Regions from separate parts of the Pseudoalteromonas luteoviolacea genome, predicted to be linked through region 2. Evidence: predicted binding sites of a transcription regulator. Region 2 holds the regulator's gene; the other holds the start of a gene.
What was found. Region 2 encodes LexA, which represses DNA repair genes until DNA is damaged. Its sites were predicted from a motif close to TACTGTATNNNNATACAGTA; they were not measured.
Positions count from the first base shown of each region.

Region 1: dinB (DNA polymerase IV) is a predicted target of LexA. The motif match lies at 2,383-2,402, and genes of this name have one in related genera.

Region 1 is NZ_CP015411.1:1,232,092-1,236,528, reverse strand. It holds gene S4054249_RS05405 (carbon starvation CstA family protein) at 1-1,199, opposite strand, end outside; gene dinB (DNA polymerase IV) at 1,312-2,343, opposite strand; gene S4054249_RS05395 (aldo/keto reductase) at 2,718-3,770, shown strand; gene S4054249_RS05390 (NUDIX hydrolase) at 3,845-4,366, shown strand.
Region 2 is NZ_CP015411.1:4,546,201-4,550,637, reverse strand. It holds gene S4054249_RS19500 (IS110 family transposase) at 1-314, shown strand, start outside; gene S4054249_RS26660 (hypothetical protein) at 1,064-1,225, shown strand; gene lexA (transcriptional repressor LexA) at 1,725-2,336, shown strand; gene S4054249_RS19490 (DUF3313 family protein) at 2,668-3,366, shown strand; gene S4054249_RS19485 (efflux RND transporter periplasmic adaptor subunit) at 3,383-4,437, shown strand, end outside.

The DNA of each region.
Region 1 (4,437 bases), 1.6 Mb from region 2:
ACCACCATCACTGCCAAAAGTGTCGAGGCTATCTCAGCAGACAAACCCCACCCTGTACTTATCAAGTTTGACCCACCTTGAATAAACGCGCCCACAGAGCCGGCACCTAAATGACTATAAATCTCATGCCATTCTTCTGGAGAAACCGCTAACATTACACCACTGACCGCCACCAGCGTAATGAGTGCTAAAGATCCTTCGCCAATTGCCCCTAGATACCCAACAAACCGTCCATCAGTTTCTTTGTTTAGTTGCTTTGAACTTGTGCCTGAAGACACAATGCCATGAAAACCAGAAACGGCACCACATGCAATCGTGACAAATAAGAGTGGAATGATACTTGGCGTATCTATTGCTGTTTGCGTGTTAAAAGCCGGCGCCGTAATATCTGGCATAACAACAAATACTGCGCCATATAAAAGGACAAGACCAACGAGTAACTGCATTCCATTAATGAAATCACGAGGCTGTAGCAGCATCCATACAGGTAATAGAGATGCAACCGCTGCATAGACAAATAAAATCAAGATCCAACTTGCTTTATCTGTTAGTCCAAACACTTCACTTGGCAGTGCAATCGGCATTCCACTACCCGCATAGATGGTTGCATAAAGTACAACCACACCGACTAAACACAGTGGGATCAAAGGTACTTTACGCTTTAACAGTTGGCCGATGATAAGTGCGACGACAATAGCAGCCCAAGCAGGGAAAACAGCATTTGGATTAGCAACAAATGAATTTGCGATCACCACACCAAATACGGCGTTGACCATCAGCAATACCAAAAATACCACAATCATAAACAGTGAACGTGTACGTTTACCTATGACGGATTCAGACAGCGCCCCCATGGACTTACCTTTGTGACGAGCACTGGCCCACAGAGCACCCATATCATGCACACCAGCAAAAAAGATGGTACCAAATACTACCCATAAAACAGCAGGCACCCAACCCCAGTATACGGCAATGGCCGGGCCGACAATCGGCGCTGCCCCCGCGACAGATGTAAAATGGTGACCCCAAAGTACCACTTTATTCGTGGGGACATAATCAACACCGTCGTTAAATTCGTGTGCAGGTGTGACGAAATTATCGTCCATTTTAAAGATTTTCGTTGCGATAAACTTGGAGTACACAAACCAGCCAAATAGCATCCCCAAGATACCAAACAATACTATCATGATAGATTGCATGGGTTGTCCTCTGTGTTATTGTTGTATTAACACCACTTTAACACGGAAAATCGCAATTTCAGTTATATTTTAGTCGCACTGAGGCACTGAGCTAGCAGTAAAAACCTGCAGCTTAATTAAATAAGCCCATTTGAATCTGATTGCTCGGCGCATCACCCAGTCCAATTTGTACACCGACTAACCGAACAGGTTTATTACCATGACGAGCAATGGCTTGCTCTAAAAGTGTACACAGAATATCTTGATCAATATGACTACACTGGCACTCTTTCGTGGTTTGAGAAAAATCGTAAAACTTCACTTTTACACCCAACTTAGTAAAGGTTCGCTCAGCTTGGTAGCCAGCACTTCGGCGCGTCAGTTCAGGTACAAGCTTGTCACATAAAATGGCTTTTAATTGGCCGAGATCTTTGATGTCTTTTTCAAACGTGGTTTCTACGCCAACGGATTTGCGTACACGCTCTGTTTCAACGCCTCGCTCGTCAATTCCTTGGCAACGACGCCACAACACCCTGCCAAATTTACCAAATCGATGCGACATTTCATCTAAACTTAACCCTTTAACATCCTTGCCATAAACTAAACCGCAAGCTAGCAGTTTTTCATGTGTCACTTTGCCAACACCAGGAATTTTACGAAGTGGTAACTCATCAATAAAGGCATCGACATGATCGGGGGGGATCACACACTGTCCATTAGGTTTGTTTTCGTCACTGGCTATTTTTGCTAAAAACTTGATAGGGGCAATACCTGCTGATGCAGTGAGTCCAGTTTCATCATAGATATCTTTTCGGATCTGCTCGGCAATTAGCGTGGCACTTCCATGATATTCATCACAATCAGTCACATCGAGATAGGCTTCATCTAATGATAAAGGCTCTATCAAGTGTGTATATCGCGAAAAAATGGCACGAATTTGCTGGGAAATTTCTTTATAAACCTGCATACGTCCCGGAACAATCACAAGTTGAGGACACAGTTGTTTGGCCTTGTAATTTGACATTGCTGAATGTACACCATATTGACGTGCAATATAATTGGCTGTTGATAGCACTCCTCGGTGGCTCCTCCCCCCAATTGCCATAGGCACATTAGTAAGTTCAGGATTGTCACGCATTTCCACCGCCGCATAAAAACAATCCATATCGATATGAATAAACTTTTTCACGAGCGCCACCCTAACCACTGTTTACTTATACAGTATACTGGCAGTTTTTTTTACATTTGTCTATGGCTGCTTTACTCATCTCGACAGATTAAAGCTGAACACATAAAAACCCAAATAGGTGATCATATAAATATCTCTGGTCAAAGTAATGCCCTCAGATAATACAAGCACTTAACCTATCTTGCTCAGATAAGTACAGGTATCTACCTAAGACGCACTCTCGCATTACTTATCTGCGGCAACAAACACCTGCAGAATAAGCAGAAATGCTCTACACTGCTGTTAGTGAATATTAATCATGATGCTGCGCATAAGCAGTGTGAAATTGTCAAATTTTGCAAGGAGTATCTATGAAGTTCAGCCAATTAGGCCACTCACCACTTAAGGTTTCGCGCGTTTGTTTAGGAAGTATGACTTGGGGGCTGCAAAACAATCAGCATGATGCTGATGAACAAATAAATTACGCCTTAAGCCAAGGTATCAATTTTATCGATACTGCTGAAATGTACGCTGTGCCTCCTTCTCCTGAGACCTACGGAAAAACCGAACAAATTATCGGCGACTGGCTTAAGCGCCATGAAGAAAAAAGACACGAAATCGTATTGGCTACTAAAATTGCAGGCGCGGGCTTAAACTGGGTTCGAGGCGGCAAACCAATTAACAAACAAGCCGTGGTAGAATCCGTCGAGCAATCTCTTAAACGCCTACAAACAGACTATATCGATGTTTATCAATTACATTGGCCAAATAGAACATCACCTCACTTTGGCAAGCATTGGCATGGTATGCTGGATCTTCACGCCGTAAGCAAAGCACAACAGCTAGAAGAAATGGGTGATATTCTCGAAGGCCTAAAGGTATGTTTAGACCAAGGCAAGATCCGCCATTGGGGGCTGTCCAATGAAACACCTTGGGGCGTCAATACCTACCTAAACTTGTGCGAGCAGCACAATATTGAAAAGCCTGTGTCCATTCAAAACGAGTTCAATTTACTGCATGAAAAAGACTGGCCATATCTGTTAGAAAACTGCGTCAATGAAGATATCGCCTATTTACCTTGGTCACCCTTGGCTGGTGGATTGCTAACTGGAAAATATTTAGGCGGTGCTCGACCTGAGGGGAGTCGTTGGACGCTCATGCAGCGCCATGGCCTATTCAGAGATACACAGTATTCACAACAAGCAACAGCCGCATATCAAGAGGTAGCGCATGAGCACCACCTCTCTACCACACAACTGGCATTAGCATGGTGTGATCAGGTTGACGGAGTCACGTCTACAATTATTGGGGCAACCTCGATGGCCCAGTTAAAAGAAAATATCACCGCATTTGACATCCCACTCCCCCCAGAAGCGTTAGCTGAAATCGATACTATACTGAAAACTTATCCTGTGCCTTTTTAATCGGGAGGCCTCCATTCCACGAGAATGTAAATATGGTACACTGCCAATTTGCATTCTCTATTAATACAATTTTTATGAAGCGACTCAATATTGAACCTGCTAAGCCATTGTCAGGTAGCCACTTTATTAGGCATGCAGCGCGCGCAATCGTGACTCAACAACAAGACATTTTACTGCTCTACACCGCCAGATATGATGACTACACACTTCCGGGCGGTGGTGTAGATGAAGGAGAAGAGTTAGAAGTTGCGCTTGAAAGAGAGCTGCTGGAAGAGACAGGCGCACAATCCATAACACACATCAAGCCATTTGGTATTTATGAAGAATTTCAACGTTGGCACAAACCTGATTTTGATAATGTTCATATTATTTCACACTGTTTTGAAGTAGAGATTTGCGGTACATTCACAACGCCGAAAATGGAAGCCTATGAACAAGCTAACGGCATGCGACCTGTTTGGGTAAACATTCAAAAAGCCATTGCACATAACCGTGACACGTTAGCCAATAGCGATAAAAAAGGACAGTCCATTCAACGTGAATTAACCATTTTAAAAACCGTTGCGGCAGACATTATGGGCTTGGACTGCGACTAAGCCATAGAGTCAAAAATAAACACACTAATCAATCCTCTCCTAACAAGCAGCAGGGTAAAAAAAGAGACCCC
Region 2 (4,437 bases):
TTAAAAATGGACGATGTGCTTCAGTATATTTAGGCGTCACCCCAAAACAATTTAGCAGTGGCGGTAAAACTGTGATGCTGGGGATTGATAAATGTGCTGGAGATAAACAGCTAAAGTCCTGTTTATTTTTGGGGGCATTGTCATACATTTCTAATCTGCCGGAAAAGCCCAAGACATTGAAGCAGCAATGGCTGTTAAAGTTAGTTGCTCGTTCAGGTGTAAAGCGAGCTTGTATTGCGCTGGTGAATAAAAATATCAGAACTGCTTGGGCAATGCTGAAACAAGGTACGAATTACCAACCCGCAATGATTTAAAAAACATTTTAAAAAGAGTTCGACAACAATGTAATTAAAAGGTAAGACCAACCTTCTGAAAACCTGTCTGAACTTGAAGTGAGAATACACTAACGAAGCGTTTAGGACAGAAGGTGCGAATAAATCAAAGGTTAGAGAGTAGCGCTCTCAAAAGAAACCGTATATACGCAAGCATCTTTAATTTTAAAAAACATGTTGTCAAACAAGTGGAGTCCATATACGAGTTCAGGGTGACGGATAGGTTGAGTGCAGTGTTTGGTTAAAACGGCTCCCTTCACCTTGCGTAAAAGAAATGTACTCACTGCGTTCGTTGTCATTAACCTTTTTCACCATGTCGTCCTGAACTGGTTTCAGGATCCAGGCTTTACTTTTTTGATTCGGTTGCTGCGCTTGTAGGGGGGGGGATTGATTATCTCTTGTTAAAATGGGTCACTTCTCCTTGCGCGAAAAAGAGTGGTGCGCTTCGCGTGCTGTCATTAACTTTTGATTTTACTTGCATAAAATTTCTGTTAATTGCACTTTGTACTCTACTTCATGTCTAAATTTGCTATCAAATGTTTAAATTTATAGTTATTTTTTTTAAGTTAACCATTGTTTTTAATGGTTTTATTTTTGTTTTTAGAGGGGTTTAATCTCTCGTTTATATTGTTTTTATAGCAATTATTTAAATTTATTTATTTTCTTAAATTTAATTGAAAGTAATATTAAATGCTGCTAGTTTAACTGTAATCAACAAGGAGAAAATAAAAATGTTATTAAAACTAAAGAAAAAAAATATCAAAGTAATCAGTCATGATAAGGCAAATGTACCAGCACAGATGACTCCGCAGATTGCCGGTGGCTTTTTTAAAACATGGGAATGTACAGGTACAAGAACATGTCCAGGTACTTATACTACAAGTGCTTGTTAAAATATTGAGTAGATGAGCTATATAAAGTAGCTCATCTAGAAAATTAGGTTGAAACATTATCTTCCACGTAGTAGTTAATTCTCCTAATAGTGTCTTCCCCCACCTGTCCTAAACTACACTTACTATGATGTGTTTTATTGATATGCTATATAAGGCTCTAGTTTGAAGTGATATTAAATGCAGAGCAATTATAAAACCTTAATCTATTATTGGCATAAATATACTGATAATTTGGTTTTATAAAAGGAGAGTTATATATTCTATAAATTTTTAGTATCGTTTTTGGTCGCTGTACTGTGTTTTTTATCTTTAAGAGTAAGCTTGAAGCGGTGTGCAGTAAGAGTGACTTGACTAATCCCTTTCATAATGTTGCTTGGCTAAGCAATTAACCATATCTTCAGCAATCTCTCATTTAGCTCAAGTATTCGGCGTTAAGGATTGCGATTTAATTTTAACTGTATATACTCACAGTAAATGCACTGTATGGAAAACCAGTTATATGCGACCTTTAACTAAACGACAAGAACAAGTATTCGAACTTATCAAAGTTTTTATTAAAGACACAGGCATGCCGCCGACTCGAGCAGAAATTGCGGAATCTTTGGGTTTTCGTAGTGCAAATGCGGCTGAAGAACACTTAAAAGCACTTGCCAAGAAAGGTGTGATAGAAATGGTACCTGGCGCAAGTCGAGGTATTCGCTTAGTTGAAGCTGATGAGCCAGAGCAGCTGGGTTTGCCATTAGTTGGTCGTGTTGCAGCTGGTGAGCCTATTTTAGCCCAAGAGCATATTGAGAATCATTGCAAAGTTGATCCTAGTATGTTTCAACCATCAGCTGATTACTTACTTCGTGTAAATGGCATGAGTATGAAAAATATTGGCATAATGGATGGTGATTTACTCGCGGTACATCGCACGCAAGTTGCTAATAATGGACAGGTTGTTGTTGCACGTGTTGAAGAAGATGTGACGGTGAAACGTTTTGAAAAAGTTGGTAGAAAAGTTTTCTTACATGCAGAAAATGAAGACTTTTCACCTATTGAGGTCGATTTAGAGCAAGAAGTTTTTAATATTGAAGGCCTTGCTGTAGGTGTGATCCGCGGTAACCTTTAAAGCAGCCTATTTTTCTAAGCTGGGGTTTCAAGCTCCAGCTTCACTATCCAATGCTGTCTTTTTTAATCTTTAGAACCCTTTTAAGCTATACTTCCATATCATACACTTACGTTACATAAATATAACATTGGCTTTGTGGCTACGTGCTTGTTAAGCAAAAATAAAAAATTATTTTGCACTAAATCCATGATTCGCAGTCTGAGCTAGTCGTCTTAATTTAAAGAACAACATTAATTTGTATTCATGAGTTACATTTGATTTCAAAAGAGATCAAAGGCTTTCTTGTGATTGTGATAAAAACACTGGAAATGAATAGAATATGGAGCAGCCTATGACTTGGTTTAAAGTAGCATTAATTGCGGCTTTGGTTTGTATTGTGTCCGCTTGTGCATCAAGTTCAAATAATACACGTTCAGGTTTTTTACCTAACTATGATGTATTACTTCCCTCTGATGATTATGAAGACACTAACTTATTTGTAGATAGCACTTTTAACCGTGAAGCTTTAAGTAAAATTAAGGTGCTTTATATACCTCAGTTTGAAGTGTGGATTAACGCTTCTGAATCCGAGTTTTTAAATATTAACCCCCGGCATGTTGCTAAGTTAAGTCATTACATGCAGTCTCAAATGCAAGATAAATTGAGTCCTTACTATCAAGTGGTGACCACAAAACCTGCAAGTGCAGATGACACTGTGCTGACAATTGAAGGTGCTTTCACAGACGTACAATTTGAACCCATTTCATTACAGGTAAGAGATTTTGTGCCTATCCGGCTAGTGTATAACGCGGGTAAAACTGCCTACTTAGCCGCAACAGAGCAAACAGAGGCTCTAACCCATGTTTCTCTTGAGTCCGCATTTTATTTGGGAAGTAGTCAAAATCCAGTTGTGATGATGACAGCACACAAAGAATTAGATGCTGTACTAAAGGCCGATGGTACTGAGAACGTTGAAACGGTTAAGGCTGTGCTTGACGTATGGATAAATAATTTTGTTACTGCGATGACTAAACATCGTAATGTTCAGTAAATCTAAAGGAGCTTTTATGAAGATAATAAAAGGCAAGCAGCTAGGTGTTATGGCAATATTTTGCTTGGCGTTAATTGGTTGTTCAGAGCAAAAGTCAGAGCAAGAACAATCAGAGCAGCTTCGTCCAGTGCGGACATTATTACTTTCTTCACAAGTTGATGGCCCTTTGGTGGAGTTCCCTGCGGTAGTTGATGCTGCGTCTTCGGCGGACCTATCATTTAAAGTGCCAGGTGAAGTTATAGAGTTGCTGGTAAAGCAGGGGCAAGAAATTCAGCTTGGTGATGTTATTGCTAAGTTAGATGCAACAGAATACAAACTTTCTTTAGATGAAGCGCAGGCTAATTATAATAAAGCGCAGGCTGATTTTAGTCGTGCTAAGCAACTTATTAAATCTGGTACGATCTCGCAATCTGACTATGACCAACTACAGTCTCACTTTACGAGTGCAAAAAGTAAATTGGCGAATGCAAAAAATAACTTATCCTACACCAGCTTAAAAGCATCATTTTCAGGGGTTGTTGCACGCACGTATATAGAGCGTTTTGAAGAGGTGCAAGCTAAGCAAGTTGTTGCGACATTACAAGATATCAAGCATGTCACTCTTAAGGTCAATGTACCTGAGAGCTTAATGATTAAAGTCTCAAAAGATGCGCCGAAGCACATTATCGCCGAGTTTTCAGGGATCCCTGATAAAACATTTCCATTAGATTTTGTCGAAGTGAGCACACAGGCTGATGAGGTAACTAAAGCTTATGAAGTCACTCTCAGCATGACGCGTCCCGAGGGGTATAATATCTTGCCAGGTATGACAGCAAAGGTGCTTGCTAAGGGTGCTGATGTGAATAAAAGTGGCCTATATCTACCAATAAAAACGGTGCTTAAAGATGCATCCGGTAATTTTGTTTGGTCTGTTGAGTCTGTAGGTGCTGGCAAAGGAAAGATTAAGAAAAATCCTGTCGTGATTGGTGAGGTTTCCACGCTAGGTTTCCCTGTTATTAGTGGTGTCTCTGAAGGTACTTACATTGTTACTGCTGGCATGAGTAAAGTGAGCGAAGGCCAACTTGTAAAGTT